Linked DNA regions of Roseateles amylovorans. The protein of the gene in region 1 interacts with the protein of each later gene in a pairwise test. Links are inferred from orthologs where the notes say so. Each region holds a gene or a part of one and is shown on either strand. Other genes may lie near its edges. The genes, in order: acpP and ybgC.

What was found.
Region 2: the proteins of acpP (region 1) and ybgC interact in binary tests that used the Escherichia coli proteins (3 or more experiments, as listed by UniProt). The link is inferred for Roseateles amylovorans from one-to-one orthologs.

What each region holds. Positions count from the first base shown.
Region 1 is NZ_CP104562.2:5,277,372-5,289,903, reverse strand. The notes cover bases 1,136-3,902. They hold acpP (acyl carrier protein), read left to right. Parts: upstream 1,136-2,282; coding sequence 2,283-2,522; downstream 2,523-3,902. Other genes in these bases: N4261_RS21865 (hypothetical protein), read left to right, coding at 3,865-3,902; fabF (beta-ketoacyl-ACP synthase II), read left to right, coding at 2,574-3,821; fabG (3-oxoacyl-ACP reductase FabG), read left to right, coding at 1,281-2,018; fabD (ACP S-malonyltransferase), read left to right, coding at 1,136-1,270. Outside these bases: N4261_RS21890 (beta-ketoacyl-ACP synthase III), read left to right, coding at 1-171; more of fabD, read left to right, coding at 329-1,135; more of N4261_RS21865, read left to right, coding at 3,903-4,494; N4261_RS21860 (DegQ family serine endoprotease), read left to right, coding at 4,557-6,074; lepA (translation elongation factor 4), read left to right, coding at 6,622-8,430; lepB (signal peptidase I), read left to right, coding at 8,427-9,407; N4261_RS21845 (DUF4845 domain-containing protein), read left to right, coding at 9,496-9,855; rnc (ribonuclease III), read left to right, coding at 9,864-10,571; GTPase Era, read left to right, coding at 10,867-11,784; DNA repair protein RecO, read left to right, coding at 11,896-12,532. UniProt on the Escherichia coli protein: Carrier of the growing fatty acid chain in fatty acid biosynthesis.
Region 2 is NZ_CP104562.2:2,496,320-2,513,602, forward strand. Bases 5,714-8,446 are described here. They hold ybgC (tol-pal system-associated acyl-CoA thioesterase), read right to left. Parts: upstream 7,413-8,446; coding sequence 7,014-7,412; downstream 5,714-7,013. Other genes in these bases: tolR (protein TolR), read right to left, coding at 5,714-6,065; tolQ (protein TolQ), read right to left, coding at 6,090-6,782; N4261_RS10640 (pyridoxal phosphate-dependent aminotransferase), read right to left, coding at 7,472-8,446. In the rest of the region: N4261_RS10585 (M66 family metalloprotease), read right to left, coding at 1-250; N4261_RS10590 (anti-sigma factor family protein), read right to left, coding at 544-807; N4261_RS10595 (sigma-70 family RNA polymerase sigma factor), read right to left, coding at 816-1,430; N4261_RS10600 (BufA1 family periplasmic bufferin-type metallophore), read left to right, coding at 1,618-1,905; N4261_RS10605 (MbnB/TglH/ChrH family RiPP precursor modification enzyme), read left to right, coding at 1,902-2,909; N4261_RS10610 (hypothetical protein), read left to right, coding at 2,906-3,868; N4261_RS10615 (DoxX family protein), read left to right, coding at 3,943-4,494; cell envelope integrity protein TolA, read right to left, coding at 4,694-5,590; more of tolR, read right to left, coding at 5,628-5,713; more of N4261_RS10640, read right to left, coding at 8,447-8,671; transcription antitermination factor NusB, read right to left, coding at 9,006-9,533; ribH (6,7-dimethyl-8-ribityllumazine synthase), read right to left, coding at 9,530-9,994; ribBA (bifunctional 3,4-dihydroxy-2-butanone-4-phosphate synthase/GTP cyclohydrolase II), read right to left, coding at 10,010-11,104; bifunctional diaminohydroxyphosphoribosylaminopyrimidine deaminase/5-amino-6-(5-phosphoribosylamino)uracil reductase RibD, read right to left, coding at 11,259-12,425; N4261_RS10665 (type IV pilus modification PilV family protein), read right to left, coding at 12,436-12,945; N4261_RS10670 (hypothetical protein), read right to left, coding at 13,164-14,315; and 5 more genes.

The DNA.
Region 1 (12,532 bases):
CCCGACAAGCTGATCGTGACCGTGGACGAGCACGGCAACACCTCAGCGGCGTCGATCCCCCTGGCTTTGGATGTCGCGGTGCGCGCCGGCAAGATCAAGCGCGGCGATACGGTGATGCTGGAAGGTGTCGGCGGCGGTTTCACCTGGGGCGCCGTGCTGCTGGATTTCTGATCGCCTGACCGAAGTGGCCCGACAGTCGGCGCACATCGCCGTCGTCGCGGCGCCATCCTCGTCTTTGTAGGCGCCTCTCCTGGCTGCGTCTGATCGCGCAGGGAGCGGGTGCCGTCTCAACGGATCCTGATCCTGACCCCGTTTCAGTTCGAACATCATGAGCAAGAGCTTTGCATTCGTCTTTCCCGGCCAAGGGTCGCAATCGGTGGGCATGCTGGACGCCTGGGGAGATCATCCCGAGGTGGTGGGCACGCTGGCTGAAGCCTCGGCCGCGCTGGGCGAGGACGTGGGTGCGCTGATCAAGCAAGGTCCGAAGGAACAGCTCGACCTGACCACGAACACGCAACCGGTCATGTTGACGGCCGGCATCGCCTGCTATCGCGCCTGGATCGCCGAGACCGGCCTGGTGCCCGCGGTCGCCGCCGGACATTCGCTGGGTGAGTACACGGCGCTGGTGGCCTCGGGGGCGCTCAGCCTGACCGATGCGCTGCCGCTGGTGCGCTTGCGTGCCCAGGCGATGCAGGAGGCCGTGCCGGTGGGTGTCGGCGCGATGTCCGCCATCCTGGGCCTGGAGGCCGCGGTGGTGCGTGAGGTCTGCGCTCAGGTGGCTGTGGCCAGCGGCGAAGTGGTCGAAGCCGTCAATTTCAACGATCCCAGGCAGACCGTCATCGCGGGCAGCAAGGCGGGCGTGGAGCAGGCGATGGAGGCCCTCAAGGCCGCGGGCGCCAAGCGCGCGCTGCCGCTGCCGGTCTCCGCGCCGTTCCATTCCAGTCTGATGAAGCCCGCAGCCGAGCGCCTGCGCGAGAAGCTGGCGACTGTCGATTTCAAGGTGCCGGCCTTCCCGGTCATCAACAACATCGACGTGGCCATCACTGAGGGTGCCGATGCACTGCGCGATGCGCTGTATCGCCAGGCCTTCGGCCCGGTACGCTGGGTTGAAGTGGTGCAGGCGATCAAGGCCCGCGGCCTGACGACGGTCATCGAATGCGGTCCTGGCAAGGTGCTCGCGGGCATGGCCAAGCGCATTGACGGCGAGATCGTCAGCACCACGGTGTTCGATCCGGCCTCGCTGGCTGATGCCAAGACCCTGTTGAGCTGAGGAATTCGAGATGAGTGAGAACAAGCAAGTCGCTTTGGTGACCGGCGCCAGTCGCGGCATCGGTCGTGCCATCGCCCTGACGCTGGCCCAGAAGGGCTTCGTCGTGATCGGCACGGCGACCAGTGAAGCGGGTGCCCAGGCGATCACCGAGGTGCTGCAGCCGCACGGTGGCCGCGGCGCAGTGGTGAATGTCAACGACGGCGCGGCCGTGGAGGCCCTGATCGATGCGATCGTCAAGCAGGACGGCGGCCTTCAGGTGCTGGTCAACAATGCCGGCATCACGCGCGACATGCTGTCGATGCGGATGAAGGACGAGGACTGGGATGCGGTGCTGGACACCAATCTCAAGGCGGTGTTCCGTGCCAGCCGCGCGGTGATGCGGACGATGATGAAGCAGCGCTACGGCCGCATCATCAGCATCACGTCGGTGGTGGGCGCATCCGGCAATGCCGGTCAGGCCAACTATGCGGCCGCCAAGGCTGGTGTGGCAGGCATGACGCGTGCCCTGGCTCGTGAGCTGGGCAGCCGCTCGATCACCGTGAACTGTGTGGCCCCCGGTTTCATCGCCACCGACATGACGGAAGTCCTGCCCGAGGCCCAGAAGACCGCGCTGCTGGCGCAGATTCCGCTGGGTCGACTCGGTGATCCGGCCGAGATCGCGCATGCGGTGGCCTTCCTGGCGTCGCCTGAGGCCGGCTACATCACCGGCACCGAGTTGCATGTCAATGGCGGCATGTTCATGAGTTGATCGTTCTCGCCCGGTGCGGTGGCAGCGCAGACGGCCGCCACCGACTGATCGAGAAAGATGCGGACCCTGTAGTACCTCATCGTGGCGCGTTCGCCTTGCGGCGGACATGCCCACCGGATTCACCCGGCCGGTGTAGGGCTGATAGAGTGCGAGCGCGTTCAGGTTCCCCGCAGGAACATGGCGTCTCGGGACGCGCGAACTAGAGGCGCCGCTCTAAGGCCTTAGAATCCCGGGTTGTTCTAGCAATCCCCTCCTGGAGGAGTCATGAGCGATATCGAAGCACGTGTCAAGAAAATCATCGCCGAGCAACTCGGCGTGCCCGAAGCCGATGTGACCAATGAGAAGGCCTTCGTGGCCGACCTGGGCGCCGATTCTCTGGACACCGTGGAACTGGTGATGGCCCTCGAAGACGAGTTCGGCATCGAAATCCCGGACGAAGAAGCCGAAAAGATCACCACCGTCCAGCTGGCGATCGACTACGCGGTCAAGCACCAGAAGGCCTGATCGGCCTGTCTGACGCTGTCAGTTCCCGCAGTACCACTTCAATCATTGAGCATGAGCCGTCGTCGCGTCGTCGTCACCGGTCTTGGCCTGATCAGTCCCGTGGGTAACACGGTTGAGCAGGGCTGGGCCAACATCGTGGCCGGTCAATCCGGCATTGACACCATCACCCGATTCGATGCCAGCAACCTGGCATGCCATTTCGCGGGTGAGGTGAAGGGCTTCAAGGTGGATGACTACATCCCCGCCAAAGAAGCGCGACACATGGACACCTTCATCCATTACGGATTGGCGGCGTCCCTGCAGGCGGTGCGTGACTCCGGACTGCCCACCGGCGATGCGCTCAGCCCGGAGCTGGCCGAGCGCATCGGCGTGCTGGTCGGTTCCGGCATCGGCGGCCTGCCCATGATTGAAGAGACCCATGCGGAGCTGACCGCCCGCGGGCCGCGTCGGATCTCTCCGTTCTTCGTGCCGGCCTCGATCATCAACATGATCTCCGGCCATGTCTCGATCCAGTGCGGCTTCAAGGGCCCGAACCTGGCCATCGTGACGGCATGCACCACCGGTCTGCACAGCATTGGCCAAGCCAGCCGCATGATCGAAGCCGGTGATGCGGATGTGATGGTGGCCGGCGGCTCCGAGTCCACGGTCTCGCCGCTGGGCGTCGGCGGTTTCGCCGCAGCCCGTGCGCTGTCCACCCGCAATGACGATCCCAAGACCGCCTCCCGTCCCTGGGACAAGGATCGCGACGGTTTTGTCCTGGGCGAGGGCGCCGGCGTGCTGGTGCTCGAAGAATACGAACACGCCAAGAAGCGCGGCGCGAAGATCTATGCCGAGCTGGTCGGCTTCGGCATGAGCGCCGACGCCTTCCACATGACCGCTCCGGACGTGGATGGCCCGACCCGTTCCATGCGCAACGCGCTGCGCAACGCGGGTCTCAATCCCGATCAGATCCAGTACATGAACGCCCACGGCACCTCGACGCCGCTGGGTGATGCCAACGAGACCAATGCCATCAAGCAGGCCTTCGGCGACTACGCCAAGAACGGCCTGGTGGTCTCGTCGACCAAGTCCATGACGGGCCACCTGCTTGGTGGTGCCGGTGGCATTGAATCGGTGTTCACCGTCATGGCGCTGCATCAGCAGATCGCGCCGCCGACGATCAACATCTTCAACCAAGATCCCGCCTGCGATCTGGACTACTGCGCCAACGAGGCGCGGAAGATGCCGATCGAGTACGCCGCGAAGAACAACTTCGGTTTCGGCGGCACGAATGGCACGCTGATCTTCAAGCGGGTCTGATCGGGCTGTCCCCGGTTGCGACGCCTGCACTGCGCGTTCGACCATGACCGACGACCCGTCCGCTCGAGCCACCGCCTCAGGTGGCGCCGAGGGCCGCGACGGGTCGACCGATCTCCATGCATTGATCTCACGCCGGGCTGTGTCCCGGCGTTTTTCATGCGCGCCTGAACACCGCTGGCGCCGCCTGGTGATCGGCCTGGTGGGTTTCAGCGCTGGCACCGCCGCGCTGGCGTTGCTTCAGCATCTCCTGCCGATGACCGGTGCCCTCGGTGCGAGTGTGCTGATCGGACTTGCTGCCGTCATCGCCGCCCGGTGTCGTCTACAGAGCCGCGCTCAGATCCTGCGCTGGGATGGCGTGCAATGGTGGTGGCAGCAGGATGCGCCGCTGGGCGCAACTGCCGATACTGATGTCGCTGCCACTCACGATGGTGACGCCCTCGTTGACGCCCCGGTCGGCGCCCATGCGCAACCCGCGGCAGGCTCGCGGCTTGCCAATCAGGCCATCGTGCCGGTGGTGCCGATCGTGCTGGTGGACGTCGAACATTGGATGCTGCTTCGCCTCACCCCGGTCGAGGCGTCCTGGCGATTCTGGCGCCATCGTCATCTGGCCGTGTCCCGCCGAAGCGCGGGTGCGGCCTGGCCGTTACTCCGCATTCACCTCTTCATGGCATGAGCTTGGCGATTTCCGTGCATGATGTGAGCCCTGTTTTCCTGCTATTCCCGACACGAGTGTCCATGCCCCACACCCTCCGCCGACTCGTCCTGGCGCTTGGCAGCGTCGCAGCTTTGAGCGCACCGTTGCTGGCCGCCGCTCAGAACCCGCCGGCCGCGCCGGCCGCTCCAGTCACGCCAGCTGTGTCGGCGGCGCCGGTGCCTGAACTGGCCCGCGCCTTGCCGGACTTCAGTGCCCTGGTGGAACTGGCGGGACCGGCGGTGGTGAACATCCGCACCTCGGAACGCATCAAGCCCGGCGCCAATGCGCAGCTCGATGAGCAGATGCGCGAGTTCCTGCGCCGGTTCGGCATCCCGGTGCCGCCGCAGCGCAAGGGCAATCCGGCGCCGTCGCCTTCCCCCGCACCCGACGATGACGACGGCGACGACGAGTCGCCGCAGCGCCGCGGTCTGGGATCAGGCTTCGTGATCGGTGCGGATGGCTATGTGATGACCAATGCGCATGTCGTCGACGAGGCCGACGAGGTGATGGTCACCCTGACAGACAAGCGCGAGTTCAAGGCCAAGGTCGTCGGACTGGACCGTCGCACCGATGTCGCGGTCCTGAAGATCGAGGCCACCGGCCTGCCGATGCTGCGCATGGGCGATGTGACCCGGCTCAAGGTCGGCGAGTGGGTGATGGCGATCGGCTCGCCGTTCGGCTTCGACAACACGGTGACGGCCGGCATCGTCAGCGCCAAGGCACGTGACACCGGCGACCTGCTGCCGCTGATCCAGACCGATGTGGCCATCAATCCCGGCAACTCGGGTGGCCCGTTGCTGAACCTGCGTGGCGAGGTGGTGGGCATCAACTCGCAGATCTACAGCCAGTCCGGCGGCTTCATGGGCATTTCGTTCGCGATTCCCATCGACGAAGCCATGCGGGTGGCGGATCAGCTGCGCAGCAACGGGCGTGTGACCCGCGGCATGCTGGGCGTCTATCCCGATGACCTGAGCAAGGAAGTCGCGGAAGCGATCGGCCTGGGCAAGGCCCAGGGTGCGCTGGTGACCCGCATCACGGCGGGCGGGCCGGGGGAGAAGGCCGGGCTCGAGCTCGGTGACGTCATCACCCGGTTCGATGGCAAGACCGTCGAGAAGGCGGTGGACCTTCGTCGTCTGGCAGCCGGCACCGCGCCCGGCAGCAAGGTCAAGCTGCAGGTCTTCCGTCGCGGCGCCACCAAGGAGCTGACGGCGACCCTGGAAGCGCTGCCGGATGACCGCGCCGCCGCCACGCCGGAACCGGAAGCGCCAGCCACCGGCGGCGCGCAGGCCTGGGGTCTGGCGGTGAGTGAGCTGACCGATGCGCAGCGCAAGGAGCTCAAGCTCCCCGGCGGCCTCAAGATCGAGTCGGTGGATGGTCCTGCCGCACGCGCCGGATTGCGTCCTGGCGACCTGATCCTCTCGGTCAACAACACCGAGATCAAGACGCTGAAGCAGTTCCAGGCGCTGCTGGCCAAGGTCGAGAAGGGCAAGCCGCTGCAGATGCTCGTCCGCCGTGCCGACGCGGTGACCTACGTCCTGCTGAAGCCCGGTAAGGGCTGACGCGACCCCGGCAGGCGGGCCGCTGGCCTCAACCTACCGACGGGCTGGGGCTTTCCACGATGCGGAAAGCCACCGCCTGGAGCGGGTCATCCGTCCCCTCTATGCGTCGGTTGGTGCTCGCTAACGCCTGTGACCAATGACAAGGATTCATGCTTCGCTCCGCTACAATCGCACCGCCTCTGGCTGCGTTTGTAGCGATCTTGACGGTGAATCCTGGCTCCCTCCTGATGGGTCGGCGCCATCCACAGGATGTCCTCAGCTTTTTGTGGATAACCTGTGGATGAAGTTCCTGTTGGCGAAGGGCAACGCCCGCGAAGCTCGCATCCATGCGGTTTCCAGGGCAGGCCTTTTGGCTACAATGAAAGCCCAACAAGCAGTTGCCATAAGTTTTGTTGGAAGGCGCGTCACCGTTTCGACGTGCCTTTTTTTTATGTCCAGCGCGCTCCCCGCCAGGGGGCGCATCGCCGTGCACAGGGACCCCGACATCGCCGTTCAAATCGCGGCTGGGTCGATGTAGCCTTCAGCCCTGCGGCCCCCGACTGAGTCCATGAACCACATCCGCAATTTCTCCATCATTGCCCACATCGATCACGGCAAGAGCACGCTCGCTGACCGGATCATCCAACGCTGCGGGGGACTGTCGGACCGCGAGATGGAAGCGCAGGTGCTGGACTCGATGGACATCGAGCGCGAACGCGGCATCACCATCAAGGCCCAGACCGCCGCCCTGCAATACAAGGCGCGGGACGGCCAGATCTACAACCTCAACCTCATCGACACCCCCGGACACGTCGACTTCTCTTATGAAGTCAGCCGGTCCTTGTCCGCTTGTGAAGGCGCGCTGCTGGTGGTGGACGCCAGCCAGGGCGTTGAGGCGCAGACCGTTGCCAACTGCTATACCGCGCTGGAGCTGGGCGTGGAGGTCGTGCCGGTCCTGAACAAGATGGACCTGCCGCAGGCCAACCCGGAAGGTGCCAAGGAGGAGATCGAAGACGTCATCGGCATCGACGCTGCCGACGCGATCCCGTGCTCGGCCAAGACTGGCATGGGCGTGGACGACATCCTCGAGGCGGTGATCGCCCGCATGCCGCCGCCCAAGGGCGTGGTCGAGGCCCCGCTGCGCGCCATGATCATCGACTCCTGGTTCGACAACTATGTCGGCGTTGTGATGCTGGTGCGGGTGGTCGACGGCACGCTCAAGAAGAACGAGCGCATCCGCATGATGGCGACCAACGCCATCTATCCGGCCGAGCACCTGGGTGTGTTCACCCCCAAATCCGAGAACCGCGACCAACTGAACGCGGGCGAGGTCGGCTTTATCATCGCCGGCATCAAGGAACTGGCAGCGGCCAAGGTGGGTGACACCATCACCCTGGAAAAGAAGCTGCCGAACAACCTGGGCCCGGCGGCCGAGGCGCTGCCCGGCTTCAAGGAAATCCAGCCCCAGGTCTTCGCCGGTCTCTATCCGACCGAGGCCAGCGAATACGACCAGCTCCGCGATGCGCTGGAGAAGCTCAAGCTCAACGACGCCTCGCTGCGCTTCGAGCCGGAAGTGTCCCAGGCGCTGGGCTTCGGCTTCCGCTGCGGTTTCCTGGGCCTGCTGCACATGGAGATCGTGCAGGAGCGGCTGGAGCGTGAATTCGACCAGGACCTGATCACCACCGCCCCGAGCGTGGTGTACGAGGTGCAACTCGGTGACGGCGAAGTGATCGAGGTGGAAAACCCGTCCAAGATGCCCGAGCAGAGCAAGATCGGCGAGATCCGTGAGCCGATCGTCACCGTCCACCTGTACATGCCGCAAGAGTATGTCGGCCCGGTGATGACGCTGGCCAACCAGAAGCGCGGCGTGCAGCTCAACATGGCCTATCACGGCCGTCAGGTCATGCTGACCTACGAGATTCCGCTGGCCGAGATCGTGCTGGACTTCTTCGACAAGCTGAAATCGGTGTCCCGCGGCTATGCGTCGATGGACTACGAATTCAAGGAATACCGCGCGTCCGACGTCGTCAAGGTCGACATGCTGATCAACGGCGACCGCATCGATGCGCTCTCGCTGATCGTGCACCGGTCGCAATCGCAATACCGCGGACGCCAGGTGGCGGCCAAGATGCGGGAGATCATCCCGCGCCAGATGTACGACGTGGCGATCCAGGCCGCGATCGGCGCCAACATCATCTCGCGGGAGAACATCAAGGCCCTGCGCAAGAACGTGCTGGCAAAATGCTACGGCGGTGACATCAGTCGCAAACGCAAGCTGCTCGAAAAGCAGAAGGCGGGCAAGAAGCGCATGAAACAAATCGGTTCGGTGGAGGTGCCTCAAGAAGCCTTCCTGGCCATCCTACAAGTCGAAGAATGAAAGCGATGAGTGCACTGACCGGGCTGCTGTATGCCGCCCTGATCGCCTACCTGGGCGGCTGGTACACCGGCTACTGGAACGGCAATTTCTCGCTCCTGCTGCTGATCCTGACCACGGTCACGCTCGGCTACTGGGTGGCCGAACGGTTCCACTTCCAGCCCGCGCGCCGCCGCGCGGCGGCGCGCCTGACGGAGGCCGACACCCAACGTCGCGCCTCGTTGGCGGCCCAGGGCATCGACCGGGTGGACGGAGACGTCGAAGGTGCCCGACAGGAAGTCCTGCGTCAGCCCTGGTGGCTGGACTGGACCGCCGGCCTGTTCCCGGTGATCCTGATCGTCTTCCTGCTGCGGTCCTTCCTGTTCGAGCCGTTCAAGATCCCGTCCGGCTCGATGGTCCCGACGCTGCTCATCGGCGACCTGATCCTGGTCAACAAGTTTCACTACGGCGTCCGCCTGCCGGTGATCAACAAGAAGATCATCAGCAACCATGACGTCCAGCGTGGCGACGTGGTGGTGTTCCGCTACCCACAGAACCCCAGCATCGACTACATCAAGCGCGCTGTCGGCTTGCCGGGCGACGAGATCCGCTACAGCAACCAGCGCCTGTATGTGAACGGCAAGGAAATCGAGACCCAGTCCCTGGGCGATTTCTTCGACGAGGATCCGAATTCGATGCGCTTCCGCCCCCGCTTCACCGAGAAGCTCGGCCCGGTGGAGCATGAGATCCTGGTCGACCCCGCACCGCGCGAGGCCATCCGCAAGATCTACGACTTCCCGTATTCGGACCAATGCACCTACACGCTGGACGGCGTGACCTGCAAGGTGCCGGCCGGCCATTACTTCATGATGGGCGACAACCGCGACAACTCGCAGGATTCCCGCTACTGGGGTTTCGTGCCGGACGAGAACATCGTCGGCCGAGCCTTCGTCGTGTGGATGAATTTCGGCAACATCAAGCGTGTCGGCAGCATCCGCTGAGGATGGCCGTCGGCTGACGTCTCAAGCACCTTCATCGATCAACAGTCCCGATCAGTCGATCACCAACAAGGACAGGGAGAAACTCGCAATGCGCAGCGCTCGCAACCATCAACGTGGCATCAGTCTGCTGGGCCTGCTGTTCTGGGCCGTGATCCTCGGCTTCCTGGCGATCGTGGGCATGCGTGTCACGCCGACGGTGATGGAGTACTACACCATCCAGCAGGCGATCAACCGCATCGCCAAGAGCGGCCCCAGCACCGTGGCGGAAGCGCGTTCGGCATTCAGCCGGACCAAGGACGTCGAGTTCTCGATCGTCAGCATCCAGCCGCAGGATCTGGTCATCACCAAAAATGAAGAAAAGGTGAAGATCAGCTTTGCTTATGACAAGGAAGTCTCCCTGTTCGGCCCGGTCTCGCTGCTGATCAAGTACAAAGGCGAGTCCAACTGACACCCAACATGAACCCGCAAGCGCTCGATGCACTTCAGCAACGTCTGGGCTACCGCTTCTCGCAAGCGGCGCTGCTTCAGCGCGCGCTGACGCACCGCAGCTTCGGTCAGCAGCACAACGAGCGCCTCGAGTTCCTCGGCGACGCGGTGCTGAACCTGACCGTCTCGACGCTGCTGTTCGACCGCTTCATGGGCTCTGACGAGGGTGATCTCACCCGCATCCGCGCTCATCTGGTACGCGAGGACAGCCTGCACAAGCTGGCGCTTCAACTGCAGATGCCCGAGGCGCTGCGGATGAGCGAAGGCGAGGCCCGCGGTGGCGGCGCTCAGCGTCCGTCCATCCTGGCCGACGCGCTGGAAGCGGTGATCGGCGCTGCATTTCTCGACGGCGGCTACGACGCCGCCCGCACCATCGTGCAACGGCTGCTGGGCGACCTGATCGCCGGCAGCGGCATCGACAACTGGGCCAAGGACGCCAAGACCGCCCTGCAGGAATGGCTGCAGGCGCGTCGGCTGCCGGTGCCGGCCTACCGCATTGTTGAAACTCGCGGTCAGGCGCACGCCCAGACATTTACCGTCGAATGCCAGGTCGCATCATTGAACCTGGCCAAGAATGGCGACGGCCGCTCCCGACGCATCGCGGAGCAGGAAGCGGCGCGGCAGGTCCTTGACGAGCTGCTCGCCGGCGACAAGCCCGGGACCGGCTTGCGCGACTGATAAGGCAATTCCCATGAATGCAAAAAAACGCGGCGGCTCATCTTCGGATGCGGCTGCAGCTCAACAACTCCCGTCTGATGGCGTGACCGATGAGACGCCCCAGGCGTCTGCGGGCGCTGCAGCCGTTCAAGAGGGCGATGTCGACCACGACGACCTGCAGCCGGTTCAACGGGCCCAAGGCGATGAGTCCGACGACGACACTGCTGAGGTGGAAGGCGAGGATGACGGCGATGACGGCGATGACGTCGACGACCACGGCGACGGGGAGGACGCCCTCGATGACGACGCTTCCGCCGTGCGCGGCGGTGTCGGTGCGCCCCCGGTCTTCGACGGCGATACCCGCTGCGGCCTGATCGCGATCGTCGGGCGGCCCAACGTCGGCAAGTCGACGCTGCTGAATGCGCTGGTGGGCCAGAAGGTGTCCATCACCTCGCGCAAGGCGCAGACCACGCGGCACCGCATCACCGGCGTGCGCACGGTGGACGAGACCCAGTTCGTGTTCGTCGACACCCCGGGCTTCCAGACCCGTCACAGCTCGGCGCTGAACCGCAACCTGAACCGCACGGTGCAGGGCGTGCTGGCCGATGTGGACCTGGTGCTGTTCGTCGTCGAGGCGGGCCGCTTCGGCCTGGATGACGCCAAGGTGCTGTCGCTGCTGCCGCAGGACAAGCCGGTGGTGCTCATCGCCAACAAGCTGGATGCGGTCAATCGCCGTGCCGAGCTGATGCCGTGGCTCAAGAGCATGCAGGAGCGTCGCAATTTCAGCGAATTCGTGCCGCTGTCGGCGCAGAAGAATTCGGACGTCCAGCGGCTGTTCCAGATCCTCAAGCCCTACCTGCCCGAGCAGGAATGGTTCTACGACCAGGAAGCGCTGACCGACCGCAGCGAGAAGTTCCTGGCCAGCGAGATGATCCGCGAGAAGCTCTTCCGGCTGACCGGTGATGAGTTGCCGTATGCCGCCACCGTCGTCATCGACCGCTGGGAAGAAGAGGGCAACCTGCGCCGCATCGCCGCCACCATCGTCGTGGAGCGTGAGGCCCAGAAGGGCATGATCATCGGCCAGGGCGGTGAACGCCTGAAGCGGATCGGCTCCGAAGCCCGCCAGGAGCTGGAAACGCTGATGGACGCCAAGGTCTTCCTTGAGCTGTGGGTGAAGGTCCGCTCCGGCTGGGCGGATTCGGAAGAGCATCTGCGGTCCTACGGCTACGAATGAAGCCCAAGGGGATGCCGCGCCCGGTGGACGCGGCCCTCCGCGCTTCTCCGTTTCCGTGTTCGTGTCCGTTTCGGTTGATCTTGGGACGAGGGATGATTCCGTTGAGAGGCCATGGCCACACGCGCTAAGCCGCCTGCGACCCAGGCGGCTTTTGTCCTTCATCACTACGACTGGAGCGAGACCAGCCTCGTGCTGGATCTGTTCACCCGCGATCAGGGCCGGCTGTCGGTGGTCGCCAAAGGGGCGAAGCGGCCGTACTCCCAGCTGCGTTCGGTGCTGCTGCCGTTCCTGCGGCTGCAGGTCACGCTGAGCAAGCCGTCGAAAATGAATGAGGACGGTGCCGCCGAGGTCCAGACCCTGCGCGGCGCGGAATGGGTCGGCGGGCAGACGCTGCCCGGCGGGGCTGCGCTGTTCAGTGGCTATTACGTCAACGAGCTGCTGCTGAAGTTCCTGCCGCGTCAGGATGCGCAACCCGCGCTCTTCGACACCTACGCCGAGCTGCTCCCGCAGCTCAATGCGGTGGACACCGCTCAGGCCGCGCTCCGTGCCTTCGAACTGCGGCTGTTGTCCGAATGCGGTCTGCTGCCCGATCTCAGCGTGCTGGCCACCACACAAGCGCCCCTGGAGCCGGAGCGTCCCTACATGATTTCGGCCGAGTCCGGCGTGATCGTGCCCAACCATGACGCGCCCCAACTTCAGGGTCAGGCGCTGATCCAGTTGCAGGCCGCCCTGATGCACGGCAGCTCGG
Region 2 (17,283 bases), 2.8 Mb from region 1 along the record:
TCGGTGTGGTCGGTCCTGTGACGATCGGCTGATCGGCACCTGCCTCGACGCCGCCGTCGTCTGCGGCATTGCCATGATCGTGGTCGTGGCCAGAATGATCTTCCACCGTGCTTTGCTGCTGCGCGCGGCTGAGGTGTGCGGTGTCATCACCGCTGCCGCCGCAGGCGACCAGAACGGCCGCGCAGAGGGTGGTCAGGGTGATGGATGCCACCTGCACTCCACGGGTGGTTTGATGAAGCGGGGTATGCATGATGTTGCTAATCGAAGTGAAGGAACAACTTCAGTTTCGGCAACGGGTTGCGGGTTTTAAATGACAAGAAAATGCTGACTTGATAGCAAATTTAGGTCGGTCCCAGCGACAGTAAAAAGCGGTGTCATTCGAATACCGAGCCGACAGGGAGCCCGATCATTGCGTCGAGCGCCCAACCGATCACCAAGCCGATGGACAGCCTGATACCGGCGGTGGACGCACGGTGCCAGGTCTTGCTCGATCGTGGAAAGCGCCGGGCCGACAGGACCGTCGAAGGCGCCTGGCGCCCAGGTTCAATCGGAGCGTTCGTCCGAGTGGTCGCCGGGAGGTTGCCGCGGGCGGTCGCGCGCGTCGACAGCGTCGTCCTCGCCGCTGTAGTGCCGCCAGCGCGCGGTGGCCCGCTGCATCAGGTTGAGCTGCTCGCGCACCCGGGGGCAGGCGTCGCAGGCCGTCATATGCAGGGTCAGGGCGAGTCGCTCCCACCAGGGCAGGGGGCCTTGATCCTGGGCTTGCATCAGCAAGAAGGTGACTTCCTTGCAGGTTCTGCGGATTCGCATGGCGTGTCCTATCCGCGCGACGGGGAGATGGCCGCCGGTGCCTCGGCGCCGGACCCGGCTGAGATGAACCAGCGCTGCTGCAGACATTCGCGCAGACGCAGGCGCGCGCGGTGCAGCAGCACCCAGATGTTGGCGGTGGAGACGCCCGCCTCGCGGCAGATCTCGTCGGTGTCGAGCTCCAGCCATTCGCGCATCATGAACACGCGACCCTGCTGGGGCGGCAGCATCGTGACGCAGGCTTCGAGCACCTGCATGAACTCCACCTGATGCAGCGCGGCTTCAGGATCATGGCCCCAGTCCGGCGGCGTCTCGCGCCAATGGCCCGCGCCGTCGAACAGCAGGTCTTCCAGGGGTTCGTCGTCGTCCGGGCCCGCCGTGGCGGAGGCGGTCAGCTCCTTGCAGTTGCGGCGGATCTGGTCCACCAGCTTGTGCTTGAGGATGCCGATCAGCCAGGTCTTGAACTGCGAGCGGCCGTCGAAGTCGCGCGGTTTCTCGAGTGCCGCGAGCAGGGTTTCGGACACCGCGTCCTCCGCCCAGGCGTCGTTGCGCATCTGTAGCCGGGCGTAACGCAGCAGCTGCGGTCGCAGTTGCTCCAGCTCGGCGGGCCATTGGGAGGGGGACATGGGGGGGCGAAAAAATAGTTGGCGGCAGTGTAAGCAACTCGGGGTCTGCTGCGACAGACGGATGTCGCACCACACTCGCTCACCCACTTTTGACCCTGAGCGGGCGCCTGAGATTGAACCCGAACTCGGGTGGGTGGCGCGGCGAGTTCCACCTGTCATCCCAACTTTCCAACCAGGAGTCCGTTCCATGACCACTACCCGCCACCTCGTGATGTCCGCACTCACCGCCGCACTCGCCCTGGGCGCGGTCCAGCAGGCGTCGGCTGCCGATGAAAGCAAGGGCAAGGAGAAGTGCTACGGCATTGCCAAGGCCGGCCAGAACGATTGCGCCAATCTCAGTGGCTCGCATTCCTGCGCCGGACAGTCCACCATGGACGCCTCGCCCGACGAATGGAAGTACGTCGCCAAGGGCACCTGCAAATCCGCCGGCGGCATGAGCGCCGAGGCGGCCAAGCAACAGCGGATGAAGAAGTGAGCACCGGCGCCAGGCTGAAGCCGACTGCGGTCGGCGTCGGCTGGCGCCAGCCCCATTACCGCGAGGTGATGGCGACTGGCGCGGACGACGTGTCCGGCCCCGGCGGCGCGCTGTCGACGCTACGCCCGGCGAGGTCGCTCGGGGTGGACTTTCTGGAGGTCCACACCGAGAACTTTCTCGCTGCGGGCGGCGCTGCTCGTCAGATGCTGCTGGACGCCTCCACCTGCCATTCGATCAGTCTGCATGGCGTGGGTCTGGGCCTCGGATCCGCCTGCGGGCTGGACCTCACCCATCTGCGACGGATCCGTGAGCTGGCTGATCAGGTGCGACCGGTGCTGATGTCCGAGCATGCGTGTTTCGCTCGGGTGACGCCGGGTGGGCAGGGCGCTCAGGTGCTGCATGCGCAGGACCTGCTGCCCTTGCCCTTCAGTGCGGTCAGCCTGGACCTGCTGGTCGAGCAGGTGCAGATCGCTCAGGACATGCTGGGCCGCCGGCTGCTGATCGAAAACCTCAGCGCCTGCGTGGCCTGGGCGGACGATCACATCCCCGAGCCGGAATTCTTCAACCGCCTCGCGCAGCGTTCGGGCTGCGGCCTGTTGCTGGATCTGAACAATCTGTATGTCAACGCATTGAATCGCGGCCATGCTCAAAGCGATGTCGATGTCGATGTCGATGTCGATGTCGATGCCGATGCCGATGCCGATGCCGATGCCTTGCGCGCCGCATGCGCCTGGGTTGATGCGATCGATCCAAGCATCGTCGGCGAAATTCATCTGGCCGGACATCTGCGACGGGATGGCTTGGTGATCGACGATCACGGCAGCCGGGTGTGCAAGGACGTGTGGCGTCTCTACGCGCATGCCCTGCGACGGCTCGGCCCTCGGCCCACCCTCATCGAATGGGACACCGACGTGCCGCCGTGGTCGGTGCTGCTGGACGAGGTGGCGCAAGTCCGTCGGGCCCAGTCGACGCTGCAGTGGGGTGCGGGGGAGGTGATCGCATGAGCGCGCCGCAGCCAGACGTCGACCGAGCGCCCCGGGAGCCCGGTCGTGTTGACGACGAAACCGGCGACGCCGTGATGACGACGATGACGACGATGCCGATGCCGATGACGACGGCCGCGACCACGATGACCGCCCAGCGCGCGGCGCTGGACGTCGCGCAGCGTCGCTTTGTCGAGGCGCTGCGCGTGGCGCCGGACGAGGACCCGCTACGGTGGGCGCCGCCCGGCCTAGTGGCTTTGCCTGGCGTGCGCGGCGGTCTGCCCCGTGGCTTGACGGCGTACCGGCTCAACGGGTGCGTGCTGGCGGACCGAACGCTGTCGGCGGTCTATCCCCGCTTGCGGGAGCAGATGGAGGCCGAGCAGCCGGGCGGATTCGTCGCGCTGGCCTGGTCCTGCTGGCGCCGACAGGGTCCGGTCGACGCCGATCTGGGCGAATGGGGCGAGACCCTGGTGGACGCGCTGGCTGCTGCGGAATCCACGCAGGGCTCGCCACCGTCGTGGACCGATCTCGCCCGCCTGGAATGGGCGATGCACGTCTGCGAGCGCGCCGCTCAAGCGCGAGCCTTCAATGCCGAGTCCCTGGCCTTGATGGCGTCGGTGGATCCGGCGCAGTTGCAACTGCGGCTGGTGCCCGGTCTGCAGTGTGTGGTTTTGAGAGAAGCGTCGGCACGCGCCCTCAGCGAGGTGCGTGAGCTGTCCGAGTGGCTCGACCTGCCGCCCGCTGCAGCGGGCGCTGCGCCGGCGGACCAGTCGGTGGTGGTCTGGCCGGACGGCTGGCGGGCTCGTGCCCGGCCGGTGTCGTTGCCGGTCGCCACATGGATGCATGCGATGTTGCAGGGCGTGACCCTGCACCAGGCGTTGGAACGCGCCGATCCGGCCTTCGATTTCAGCGGCTGGCTGGTGGAGGCGCTGCAGTTCGGCTGGCTGAACGGCGTGCGCCGTCTTGAGGCGGATCGCTGATTCGTCGCGTGTGATCCGTCGCGTGTGGGCCGTCGCCCTACTTGCCACTTCCCAAACAATCCAAGGACATTCACATGAACACTAACACCGGCGCACTTCGGAAAGCCGCTTCGGCCGACGGCAGGGGATGGACCACCTGGCTGCGCATCCTCATCGATCCCGGCCTGCAACAGCCCAGCCTGCTGGGCGGCGCCGCGTCATGGACGGTGAACGGCGCGCAGGCCCTGGGCGCCCTGGCGGCGCGCTTGTATGTGGCCCATGTCTTCTTCCTCTCCGGCCTGACCAAGATTCGCGACTGGGAGATCACCCTGGCCCTGTTCGAGGACGAATACCACGTGCCGCTCCTGCCCCCTGAACTGGCCGCCTGGATGGGGACCGGGGGGGAGCTGGTGCTGCCGGTACTGCTGGTGCTGGGCTTGGGGGGACGCTTCGCCGCCTTGGGGCTGAGCGTGGTCAACCTGATGGCGGTGCTGAGCTTGTCTGACATCGCGCCGGCCGCACTGGTGCAGCATCAGCTCTGGGGCGGGCTGCTGTTGGGGCTGGCGCTGTATGGGCCGGGACGACTGTCGTTGGACGCGGTGGTCGCGTCGCACTTGCGCTGCGAGAAGGGCCGTTCGGGCCGTTGAAGCACGGAGGTCGTCACGCGGACCGTCGCCCTCAGATCTGCGCCTTCATCATTTGCTTGCTGCCTGCTGCCTGATAGCGGCTTGGCGGCTTGGCGGCTTGGCGGCTTGGCGGCTTGGCGGCGAGCCCCGACATCTCTTCTGATCGGGACCGGGGCGAGCCGCGAAGCTCGCTCCGGATCCTGCCCTCGGAGTCGGGGCATTACTCCCGCGGCCGGAAGGTGATGATCATCACCCGGGGCACGGTGCCGTCGGTGTCCCGCGGCAGCACCTCGGTCTTGTCCAGCGCGCGCAGGACCGCGTTGTCGAAGTCCTCCAGGCCGCTGGACTTGACGATCTTGCGGGAGACGATGGTGCCGTCCGGTGCCGCGCGCACTTCCACTTCCGCTTCCGGGTTGCTGGCACCGCCCGGATCGTTGTAGACGATGTTCGGACGGACCCGCGCCTTGATGCGGCCGGCATAGTTGGCCGATGGGCCGGAACTCTTCAGCGCCGATCCGGTGGCATTGGGCGCCCCGGTGGCACCGGCCATGCCGGCGATGCGCTGCAGGTTTTCCTGGCGCTGTTTCTCGCGCAGGGCATCGGCGTCGCGCTTGGCTTTCTCCTGCTTGGCCGCGTCGTCCTTCTTGGCCTGGTCCTGCTTGCGCTCGGCGTCCTTGCGGTCGCGTTCCTTCTTGTCGGCCTCGTCCTTCTTCTGCTGCTCGAGCTTGCGCTTTTTCTCTTCGGCGTCGCGCAGTTCCTGATCCTCGCGCTGCTTGCGCTCCTTGGCCTTGGCGATGGCGATCTCCGCGTCGCGCTGGGCCTGGATCTCTTCGCGGGTGGGCTCCTGCGGCTTCGGCGGCTCGGGCTTGGGCTTGGGTTCGACCGGTGTTTCCGGCGGAAGTTGTTCCTTGGGGGCGGCGGCCTGGGGGATGGCGGACCAGAGTTCCGCCTCCAGCGCCGGCGTGGGGGCCGAGCGCCAGTTGACGCCAAAGCTCAACGCGCCCACCAACAGGATGTGGGCCACGACCGCAAAGCCGAAGCCACGCCCCAGCCCCGGGGCGGGCGGCGGGCGAAGCGGGTCGCGATCGGGATGGAATCGGGAGACCAGGGTGCTCATCGCAGGATGTTCATCGCAGGGTGCTTGTCGACATCGGTCAGTTGTCTGCCGCACCGTTCTTCACCGACAGCCCGACCCGCTGGATGCCGGCACGCTGCAGCACATCCATGGCCTTGACCACCGCTTCGTACTTGACGTTGCGGTCGGCGGAAATGACCACCGGCGTGTTGGCATCGCCGGCCTGCGCATCCTTGACCCGCGCGGCCAGTGCCTTGAGCGGCACCGGTTGCGGATCCTGTTCACCGTCGAGCTTGAGCTTGAGCGTCTCGTCCTTGCCGACGATCACCTGGATCACATGGGTGGGCTGCTGGCGGCTTTGGCCCACGCTGGGCAGGTCCACCACGCCGGTGGTGATCAGCGGGGCGCTGACCATGAAGATGATCAGCAGCACCAGCATCACGTCGATGAAGGGCACCATGTTGATCTCGTTCATGGTGCGGCGGCGCGAACCGCTGCGGGAAGATAGGGCGGCCATGGCGTCGCTCTCCGTGGCGGTCGATCAGCGGGCCGCAGCCGGCGCGGGTTGGCCGGCGTTGCGCTGAAGGATGTTGGAGAACTCTTCGATGAAGGTCTCCAGCGTGATGGCATTGCGGTCGATCTGGCGGGCAAAGCGGTTGTAGGCCAGCACCGCCGGAATCGCCGCGAACAGGCCGATGGCCGTCGCCACCAGGGCTTCGGCGATGCCAGGCGCCACCGTGGCCAGGGTGACCTGGGTCAGGTTGGACAGGCCGACGAAGGCATGCATGATGCCCCAGATGGTGCCGAACAGCCCGACATAGGGCGACACCGAACCGACCGAGGCCAGGAACGAGAGATGCGATTCCATCGCATCGAGCTCGCGCTGATAGCTGGCGCGCATGGCGCGGCGGGCGCCGTCCAGCAGGCCGTTGGGTTCGGTGACCCGCTTCTCGCGCAGCTTCAGGAACTCCCGCATGCCGGAGGCGAAGATGCGTTCCAGCGGCGCGCCGTCGGTGCGGTTGGAGACGCTGTTGAACAGGTCGTTGAGGTTCTTGCCGGACCAGAACTCATGCTCGAAGGACTCGTTGCGTGCCTTGATGCGGCCCAGCGCGATCAGCTTGCTGAAGATCACGCTCCAACTGGCCAGCGAGACCAGCAACAAAGCGGCGATCACGAGCTGCACCGTCAGGCTGGCATGCGCGATCAGGGAGATGATGGAGAGGTCTTGGTTCATGGATTCAAGGTGATCTACAGGATCAGACAGGATCGGGCGGGATTCACAGGGATTTCAGGACAGCGCCAAGCGCAGGGCAACGGATGCTCCCGGCTGTCGGTGCTGCAGCCTTGGCCGTGGGCTTTGCCGCGCGCGGGGGCGAGTATGGGTCAAGTGCCGCCCCCATGGGCGTCGGTTGTGCTTCTGCGATGTTTCCGCGGTGCATTTGTGTGCCGGCGCTGGGCCAGGTGGTCAGGCCTGCAAGGCCTGCAGGATACGTGCCGGGATCCGGGTGGGCTTGAGGCTGCCCGCATCCACGCAGCCGATGCGGATGCGCCCTTCGGTCAACAGCAGCTCACCCCGCCAGACCTGCTGGTCGATGGTCAGGCTGGCCCGACCGATGTCGGTGGGATGGACGGTGACGCGCAGCCAGTCATCCAGGCGCGCGGGTGCCAGGTAGCGCAAGGCGGTGTCGCTGACGACGAAGATCAGGCCTTCGTCACGCCGCATGGCTTCCTGCTCGAAGCCCAGGCCGCGCAGCCATTCGGTGCGGGCACGTTCCATGAACTTCAGGTAGTTGGCATAGAACACGACGCCACCGGCATCGGTGTCCTCCCAATAGACGCGCAGCTCATGCTGGAACGCGGGCAGCGTGCCAGTGAGCGAGGACAACGGGGCGAGGGCGGTGCTGGGCATGCGGGCCTTGCGGGTCAATGGCGCAGCTGGTCCAGCCGCACCCGGATGCGCGCCAGCGCGTCTCGCAGATCCTCGGTGCTGCTGGAGAAGGACAGTCTCAGGAAGCGTTCGCCGAAGGCCGGACCGAAGTCACGCCCCGGGGTCAGCGCCACCTGCGCCTGCTGCATCAGGTCCATGCAGAGGTCCCAGCTCGACAGTCCGGTGCCTGACGCCGACGCATCGGCCCAGACATAGAAGGCGCCGTCGGGCACGACCGGCACCGGCAGGCCCATCGCTTGCAGCGCCGGGACCACCATGTCGCGACGTTGGCGCAGCTCATGGCGACGACGTTCGTATTCGGCCAGCGACTCGGGCTCGAAGCAGGCCAGGGCCGCTTGCTGAGCAATGGTCGAGGGACAGATGTAGAGGTTCTGCGCCAGCTTCTCGACCGCCGACATCATCGACGGCGGCAGCACCAGCCAGCCCAGCCGCCAGCCGGTCATGCCGAAGTATTTGGAAAAGCTGTTGATGGAGATGACGTCGTCGCCCAGCGCCAGTGCGCTGCGCCGATAGCGGTCGTCGTAGCTGATGGCCTGGTAGATCTCGTCGACGAGGGTCACGCCGCCGCGTTCCCGCACGAAGGCATGGATGCGGGCGAGTTCGTCCGGTGCGATCGAGGTGCCGGTGGGGTTGCTGGGCGAGGCCAGCAGCACCGCGCGGCTGTGGGCGGTCCAGTGCGCCTGCAACTGATCCAGCGACAGCTGGAAGCGCTGCTCGGCGCTGGAGGGCAACAGGCGCGGTGTGGCGTCCACCGCCGCGACGAAGTGGCGATTGCAGGGATAGCTCGGGTCCGGCATCAGGACCTCATCACCGGCTTCGAACAGGGCCAGGCAAGCCAACTGCAACGCAGCCGAGGCCCCGGCGGTGATGACGATGCGGGACGGATCGATCGGCAGGTTCTGCGTGTTGCGATACCAGTCGGACAGACGCTGGCGCAACGCAATCAGGCCGGTGGCCTGGGTGTAGGGCACGCGCCCGGCGGCGGTGAAACGCGCCGCGGCCTCCCGCACCGCCGCGCTGGCGCCGAAATCGGGCTCGCCGATGTTCAGGTAGATCATGTGCCGGCCGCCACGGGCCGGGTCACACACCGCCGAACGGGCGATCTCATCGGCCCGCTTGGCGCATTCCATGACATAGAAGGGTTCGATTTCCTGCAGGCGGGCGGCGAGCTTCATCGAGGTCTCCTTCTTGGCCAACATGTGGGACTGGCTGGGGTCGTGACGAATGTGGCGGTGGTCCGCGCGGGGGTCCGGTGTCGGCTCGGAATCGGCTGGATGGATCGGCTGCATCAACCGGATTGCTGAACCGGATTGCTGAACCGGCTCGCTTCCGGCCCGCTTCCGGCCAGGTCAGGCCGGTTCAACCCCGCCAACGATGCCGATCCGTGCCGAGCGGGTCAAGCCGGTGAAACGGGTCCAGCCGGTCGAGCGGGTCAATCCGGCCAATCCGGCTCATCCGGTCAATCCTGCTGATCCGGTCAAGCAAGGCTGGCCCTGTCCGATCAAATCTTCAGCCGCGAGCGGCTTTGACCTCGACCGGACGCAGGTCCGCCGCGGCGCGGTCCAGCACGCCATTGACGTACTTGTGGCCGTCAGTCCCGCCGAAGGACTTGGCCAGTTCCACGGCCTCGTTGATCGCGACCTTGTAGGGCACGTCGATGCTGTGCTTGAGCTCGAACGCGCCGATCATCAGGATCGCATGCTCGATGGGCGACAGCTCGGTGGTCTTCCGGTCCGCATGGCGGGCCAGCACCGCGTCCAGATCGGCGGCATCCTCGACGGCGCCGTAGAACACCTTGTCGTAGAGGTTGCGGTCACTCTTTTCGAAGCCTTCCTGCTCACGGGTGTGGGCATCGATCACAGCGAGCTCGTCACCGGTCAGCAGCCATTGATAGATGCCTTGCAGGGCATGCTCGCGGGCGCGGCGGCGCGCCGACTTGACCGGCGCGCGTTTGTCACCCGGTTTGGCACCCGCAGAGGTGGCCGGCTTGCCGGCGGCTGGGCCGCCGTTGTCGTGGGGGGTGTCCTTGGTCGTCACTTGAGTTCTTTCAGCAGCAGCGCCATTTCCACGGCGACCGTTCCGGCGTCGCGGCCTTTTTCGTCGGCGCGGGCCCAGGCTTGGGCGTCGTTTTCCACGGTCAGGATGGCATTGGCAATGGGCACACCGTGGTCGAGGGACAGCCGGGTCACACCGGCGCCGCTCTCATTGGCCACCAATTCGAAATGGTAGGTTTCGCCGCGAATGATGCAGCCGAGCGCCACCAGTGCGTCGAAGCGTTGGCTCTTGGCCATCGCCTGCAGCGCCACCGGCACTTCCAGGGCGCCTGGCACCGTCACATGGCGGATGTCGTCGCTCGACACGCCAAGGCGTGCCAGCTCGGCCAGGCAAGCCTTGGCCAGCGCGCCGGTGAGGGTGTCGTTGAAACGGGCCTGGACGATGCCGATACGCAGTCCGCGACCGTTCAGGGGGGCCGTCTGGCCTTTGTCAGATCCTTGCATGCGGTCCTCGCCGGTTCAGCAGTTCTGGGCGGCTTCGAAGCCGGTCACCTCGAGCCCGAAGCCGGTCATGCTGGGCATGCGGCGGGGGCTGCCGAGCAGCTTCATCTTCTGCACGCCGAGTTCGCGCAGGATCTGGGCACCAACGCCGTAGGTGCGCAGGTCCATGGTCGGACGCTTGTCGGCCTCGTCATGGCCCTTGAGCCGGTCGAGCAGGGCATCGGATTCCTCGCCGCAGTTCAGCAGCACCGCCACGCCTCGACCCTCACGCTGGAGGGCCGCTAGGGCCTCAGGCAGGGGCCATGAGTGACCGCAGCGGCCGGCTTCGAGCAGGTCCAGCGCGGAGAACGGCTCATGCACGCGGACCAGCACTTCGCTGTCCGGTGTCCATTGACCCAGCACCAGCGCCATGTGCACATTGCCGGTGCGGTCGCGGAAGACATGGCAGTCGAAGGCGCCCTGGCGGGTCTCCAGCGGACGCTGGGCGATGCGCTGGACGATCGATTCGTTGCGGCTGCGGTACTCGATCAGGTCGGCAATCGTGCCGATCTTCAGGCCGTGCTGCTCGGCGAAGACTTCCAGATCGGGCAGACGGGCCATGGTGCCGTCGTCGTTCATGATCTCGCAGATCACGCCGGCGGGCGACAGGCCGGCCATGCGCGACAGGTCGCAGCCGGCTTCGGTATGGCCGGCGCGCATCAGCACGCCGCCGTCCTGGGCTTGCAGCGGGAAGATATGGCCCGGCTGGACCAGGTCGGTCGGCACGGCGCCCTTGGCGACGGCGGCCTGGACGGTGCGGGCACGGTCGGCGGCGGAAATGCCAGTGGTCACGCCGGTGGCCGCTTCGATCGAGACGGTGAAGGCGGTGCCGTGCTTGGTGCCGTTGCGCGTGGCCATCGGCGGCAGCTGCAGTTGCTCGCAGCGGTCGCGGGTGAGCGTCAGGCAGATCAGGCCACGGCCGTACTTGGCCATGAAGTTGATGGCTTCAGGGGTGACGTGGTCCGCGGCCAGGACGAGGTCACCCTCGTTCTCGCGGTCTTCTTCGTCGACCAGGATGACCATGCGGCCGGCCGCCAGTTCGGCGACCAGCTCAGGAATCGGAGAAATAGGCATGGGCGGGATTGTAGGCGGGTAGGGGCCGGGCAAGGGCTGCGGGGATTAGGGCGGAGTCACTGGGCCGGGACTCTGCGCTTGATGGGTTCGATGGCAGACAGGCCCGGCTGAATTCGGTGGGGTGATGAGCGCTGAGGCTGTGTGGACCTCGCGACTAGAGAGGCGGGCTGCTGCCGGCGGGCCGCAGGCGCAGCCGCAGATCGCCCTCCAGCACCGTGCTGTCCAGCAGCGTGAAGCGGGGGGCGGCTTCCAGGGCGGTCAGCGCACCGAGATCCACCATGCCGCGTCCGTCGCCCATCAGCAGCGGGGCCACGTAAAGCAGCAATTCATCGACCAGGCCGGCGCGCAGCAGCGAGCCGTTGAGCTTGTAGCCGGCTTCGATGTGCAGTTCGTTGATGCCGCGCTGTCCCAGGTCGCGAATGGCCACCGCCAGGTCGACCTTGCCGGGCTTGTCATCGGCGCCGGGCGTGGCCACCAGTTCGGCGCCGTGCGCGGCCAGGATGGCGCCCCTCGGGCCGGGATCGGGCAGGGCGTGATAGATCAGCAACTGGCCCGGCGGCTGCAGGAGCCGGGCCTGGGGTGAGAGCTCCAGACGGGAGTCGATCAGTACCCGCTGCGGCTGCCTGGCGGTCTGGACCTCGCGGACATCCATCCGGGGATCGTCCTCGCGGGCGGTGCCGATGCCGGTCAACACCGCACCGGCGCGCCGGCGCCACGCATGGCCGTCACGGCGAGCCGCCGGGCCGGTGATCCATTTGCTGACGCCGTTGGCGAGCGCGGTGCGACCGTCCAGCGAGGCGGCGACCTTCATGCGCACGAACGGCCGGCCCCGTTGCATCCTGGACAGGAAACCCAGGTTGAGCTCACTTGCCGCCACGGCCAAGGGATGCGCCACCGGCAGCAGCTCGGCGCGGACACCGGCGGCATGCAGCCGCGCGAGGCCCTGGCCGGCGACCAGCGGATTGGGGTCGCCCAGTGCGCTGACCACCCGGGCGATGCCTGCCGCGATCAGGGCATCACAGCAGGGCGGGGTGCGGCCGTGATGGGCACAGGGTTCCAGCGTGACGTAAGCCGTGGCACCGCGAACATCTGCGCCTTGTTCTTGGGCATCGCGCAAGGCCATGACTTCGGCGTGGGCCTGACCCGCGGCTTGGGTATGGCCCTGGCCGAGCAGTCGGCCATCGGTGCTGACGATCACGCAGCCGACGCGCGGATTCGGATCGGTCAGGCCGATCGCCTGTTCCGCGAGGGCCAAGGCCTGTTGCAGCCAGGGCTCATCGTCAGGGCGTGGCAGGCTGGTGAAGGGGGGGGACGCATGCATGGCGCGCAGTCTAGCCGTCTGCCCGCAGCAGCCACAGGGTCAGGCCGGGGTCGTGGTCAAGGATCAAGGTCTCGAGTGACAGGTTCTGGGCTTGGCCGGCACGGTCGCGCCACTGCGCGTCGATCCGGACGGCGCGCACGGGCAGGGGATCTGCAAGCGCGGAGTCGACCGGGGCCGGACCATGGCTGCCGCCGCCACCGCCACCGCCACCGCCAGCGGCCGTCGAGGGAAGGATGCTCATGAGCGGCTGGCTCTTGGCATGCAGCTCGATGATGGCGGACGGCCCCTCCCATCGCAGCGGCAGGCTGCTGACATCCGCCCGCGGCGAGCGCAGTCGTTCGAGCTCCTGCCGGGCGAGCTGCAAGGATTCGTATTGGTGGCGGACCTCATCGGTGGCCAAGCGCAGGTGGAATTGCCATGCGGCCAAACCGGCGACACCGATCGCCATCAGCGCGATGGCGATCAACGCTTCCAGCAGGGCGATCCCAGATTGCGTGATGCGACAGCTGGGGCGATCCAAGCCAGCCTTGCATCCCTTGGCGATCTCGCCGGTTGGCTTACGCGATGGTTGGGGCCGGTTCAGGGGGCGCGCGGTGGACCGGTTGGCGTGCCGGATTGAAGGCCTGGATGGGGGGCGGCTTGCGGGCGGACATGAGGACTGACATGAGGACCGGCATGAGCACCGGCAGGCGGGCCGGCATGCGGGCCGCGCACTGGGCCGGATGGATCGGGTCGCTGTCATTGCACGGGCGTCCATCCGCCGGGCACGGGAAGGTAGCTGCCCATCTGTCGGCTGATGCGCTGGAGCACTTCCGGATCGTGCTGCAGGTTGACCGAGTCGGCGACTGCCCAGTCCGCGTCGGTCACCATCGCGCCGTGCAGGGTGGACAGGGTGCCGGCTGGGGGATGCCAGGCGATGCCGTTCCTCGCGTAGAGCAGGCCGGTGAGATGCATGGCCGCCCAGATGTCGAGCTGGCCGTCCACCAGGAGCACCAGCGGGGCGTCGATGGAGGAGGCCGGCAGCGGCTCATGCAGCGACAGGTCGCCCTCCACCCACAAGAGGCGGCGGCCGCGCGACAGGGCCAACTGCAGATCGGCGGAGCAATCGCCGGCGCAGCGCAGGCGGCTGACGGCGGGCTGCTGGCGATAGCGTCCTGCGGGATAGCCAAACACCCGCTGGAAGGCGCCGGCGCCGGATTCCACCGAGGACTGGGGCGGGCGCCGCAACGCGCTCAGCAGCGCCAGATGCTGCGAGTGCTCGGCCCAACCCATCGGGCCAAGCAGACCGTGATCGTCCGATCCCGGGTCCTCACAGGCGATGCCGCGGTCGCTGCAGCCGCGAGCCACGAGCCGAAGCTGTCCGGGCGGGCCGGCGTCGGCGAAGCGGATGCTGAACATGGGCCGGAAGGAGGGCGCGGTCGCGGTAATGCTCGGGTCCGTATCGCCCGGCAGCGGTTCGGCGCTGTCGCACCGGCATTCCCAGCGCTGCGGGCCGGTGTTGACGCAGGCGGCGGCTGGTGGCGAACCGGCCGGGCGTGCGCGATGGAAGTGGTCTCCATCGATGCGCAGCGCCCGGGCGCGGAAATCCCGGAGGTCCGGCAACGACTCGGCGCCGCCGGCTGCTGAGGATGGACCGGACGGCATCGGCGCCTGAAACGCAGGCCGACATTGCCCGTCGATGCGGCCGGTGTTGAGCATCGCGGTGGCCCATGCAAGACCCGCTTCAGCAGCTTCCGCCGCCAAGGCGGCCCGGAGGTCATTGCCGGCCACGCGCTGTGCGACGGTGAGATGTCGCCCTGCCCAGACCGCTGCCAGGGAGAGGACGAACAGCAGGAGCACGCACAGCAACAAGGTGGCCATGCCGCGTTCGGGAGGTGGGCGTGGCGTCATGGGCAGCTTTCCGTGAGGTGGTCGTTGCGCAGGCGGGTCAGCAGGTCGATCTGGTGTCGCACCGTGGCGTCGTGGCTCGCTTGGGCCACCAGTCGAAGTCGGACGCTCCGGACCTCCAGCGATCCGCGGCAGGGCGATGAGCTGCCTGGTGCTGAGGGTGGACGGCTGCCGACGCCCACGGCCGGCGCCGAGGTTGTCGGATCGGCGGTGAAGGGGCTGATGATCAGATCGGCGCGGAAACGGTCCACGCGCATCAAGGCGGGATCGGTCAGCGGCTGGAAGCGGGATCCGGTGAGTTGGTCCAGGCGTCCGTCGATCCATCGCAGCCCCGAGAGCTCGTTGCCCTTGGGTGGCAAGGGCGCGATGGGCGGCAGTGGCGCAACCGGGTGCGACGACGTACCGTTCGACGTGCCGCCCGATGCGCCGCCGCCGGGGCCCGGGGAGGGGCCCGGCTCAGCGCCGGACGCGTCGTCGCGGGAAAAGCTGTAGCTGAGCCGCTGGTCGGGATCAGTGAGGTCGATGGCGGTCTGCAGGTTGGCGGGGGGTGTGGGGCGCTCGGGTGACCACACCAGATCCTGCGGTCGGCCATGTCCGCCCGCCCGCCGCAGATCACGTTGGATCATGTCGGCCACGGCGCGCAGTTCCTGCTGCATCTGCAACTCGATCACCATCTTGTGGTGTTCACCGAGTTGAATGCCGGACCAGGCGGTGGCGCCGGCCAGCACGATCAAGCCCACGGTGAGGCCGACCATCAACTCGACCAGGCTGAAGCCGCTCATCTGGGTTCGGGCGACCGTGCGCCGGCGTGGCTCGCTCCGTGCGGTTCTGCGGCGCGATGGATGTTTGGCGAGAGCGTCAGCGTGGCTGCAGTCGTTCATGGGGATTCCTGTCTGGTTTGAGGCGTTGCTCATCCCGGGTGGCTCATCCCGGGTGGCTCAGACGGGCCAGCAATGGTCCGAGCGATCGTTGCCCTCGGCATCGAAGGCTTGGCGGCGGGACTCGCCCTGTTCCAGTCGAAGTCGCAGCCGTTGGCAATGGCGGTCTTTCACCTGGTCGCCGAGGGCGAGGGCTTCCAGGATGAATCCCGACGCAGAAGCCTCCACCAGCTGAAGCCGGTACCGCGCCTGGGGCGTCAGCGATGGCGCGGACAGCTCCTCCAGGGTCGACGCGTAGCGCGGATGGCGGCTGCGAAAGCGCTCCTGGGTGACCTGGAGCTGGCTGAGGGCCTGGATCGCCTCGGCGCGGAAGGCCTTCAGCACATGCTGTCGATAGCTGGGCAGCGCGATCGACAGCAGGACGCCGACGAGCAGCAAGGCAACCAGCAACTCGATCAGGGTGAGGCCGCGGTGAGCGGTCAGCCTTGACGGTTGCCGGCGGTGGGCGCGCGCAGCAGGCGCATGGATGCGGGGCGGCGGACTCATGCGCATCTCGGCAAGCGGGGCGAGGCGCTCTCGGTGGCGCAACTGCGGGCGCGACCGGTGATGGCCACGATGTGCCGCACCTCGCCGAGGCCTTCCTGCCTCACTTGAATGGTCGCCGCCATGGAGGCGGTGCCGTAGCGGCCGCTGAACAGCAGTGAGGTGACGTTGGCCCGCACCACGGGCTGACCGGGCGCGCGCGGCCATTGGACCTGCTTGATCGCCTGGGCGCCCGGCTGGCATTGCACCGGGCCGCTCGCCTGGCACTGGCAGCCCATCACCTGTCCCAAGTGGAGGACGTAGCAACTGCCGGCGGCGGTCTCGCCAAAGCGGATGTTGACGTTGCGTGCCCCTTGTTGTGCTTCACTGCGCGCTTGCTGCAGGTCGCTCAACACGGTCTGCGCGACATGCCCCAGGCGCTGCTGATGCACCCATTGCCGCAGCGGTGGGGCGGCGATGGTCACCAGCACCGCCAGGATGGCGACGCAGGCCAGGGACTCGATCAGGCTGAAGCCGCGAGTCGGCCGGATGGCGTCCGAGCGTACCGCCGTAGCCGAAGCCGCATTCGAATCCGAATCCAGATCCGAGGTGGACGGGACGTTAGAGGAGGGAGAGCGATGTCGCCACATGGACGCTTTCCAGAGAGTGCGGCCAGATGCCGCGATGACTGGAACTCTAGGAAAACGAGGCGCCCGCCGCGTCGCCATGAGGTGGGTAGCCGAGGCCCGCCGGAGAGGGCGTTCTTCCGGGGGGGATTCGTGTGCGTCAATGAAAAAGGCCTCCCGTGGGGGAGGCCTTCGTGTGAGGTCTGGGAGAGTGCTGAGGGCGCTGAGGGGCCCGAGGGCTCGTACGGGGCGCAGATTGCCTCGGTCTTGACGGCGGCGCCTGGTTGGGGCGCCTGCTCGCTCCGGTCCTCAGATGTCCCGGATCAGCTGGCGGAACTCGTCCACATCCTCGAAGCTGCGATAGACCGATGCGAAGCGCACATAGGCCACCTTGTCGATGCGCTTGAGCTCGCGCATGACATGCTCGCCCAGCTTAGTCGACGGGATTTCGCGCACGCCGCTGGTCAGCAGCTTTTCCTGGATGCGCTCCAGCGCGGCGTCGATCTGCTCGATGGAGACGGGTCGCTTGCGCAGCGCCAACGACATGGACGCGCGCAGCTTGCCCATGTCGAAGTCGGCGCGGGTGCCGTCCTTCTTCACCACCATGGGCAGCGCGATTTCGGCCCGCTCATAGGTGGTGAAGCGCTTTTCGCAGGACGCGCAGCGGCGCCGCCGGCGCACCACGTCGCCTTCATCCGACTCGCGGGTTTCCGACACCTGGGTGTCGCCATGACCGCAGAAGGGGCAGCGCATGCGCCTCGGCCTTTCAGCGGTAGACCGGGAACTGGCGGGTCAGTGCGGCGACCTTCGCGCGCACCGTGGCCAGATTGGCCTCGTCGTGCGGGTTGTCCAGCACGTCGGCGATCAGATGGGCGGTGGCGCGCACCTGCTCTTCCTTGAAGCCGCGGGTGGTCATGGCGGGGGTGCCCAGGCGGATGCCGCTGG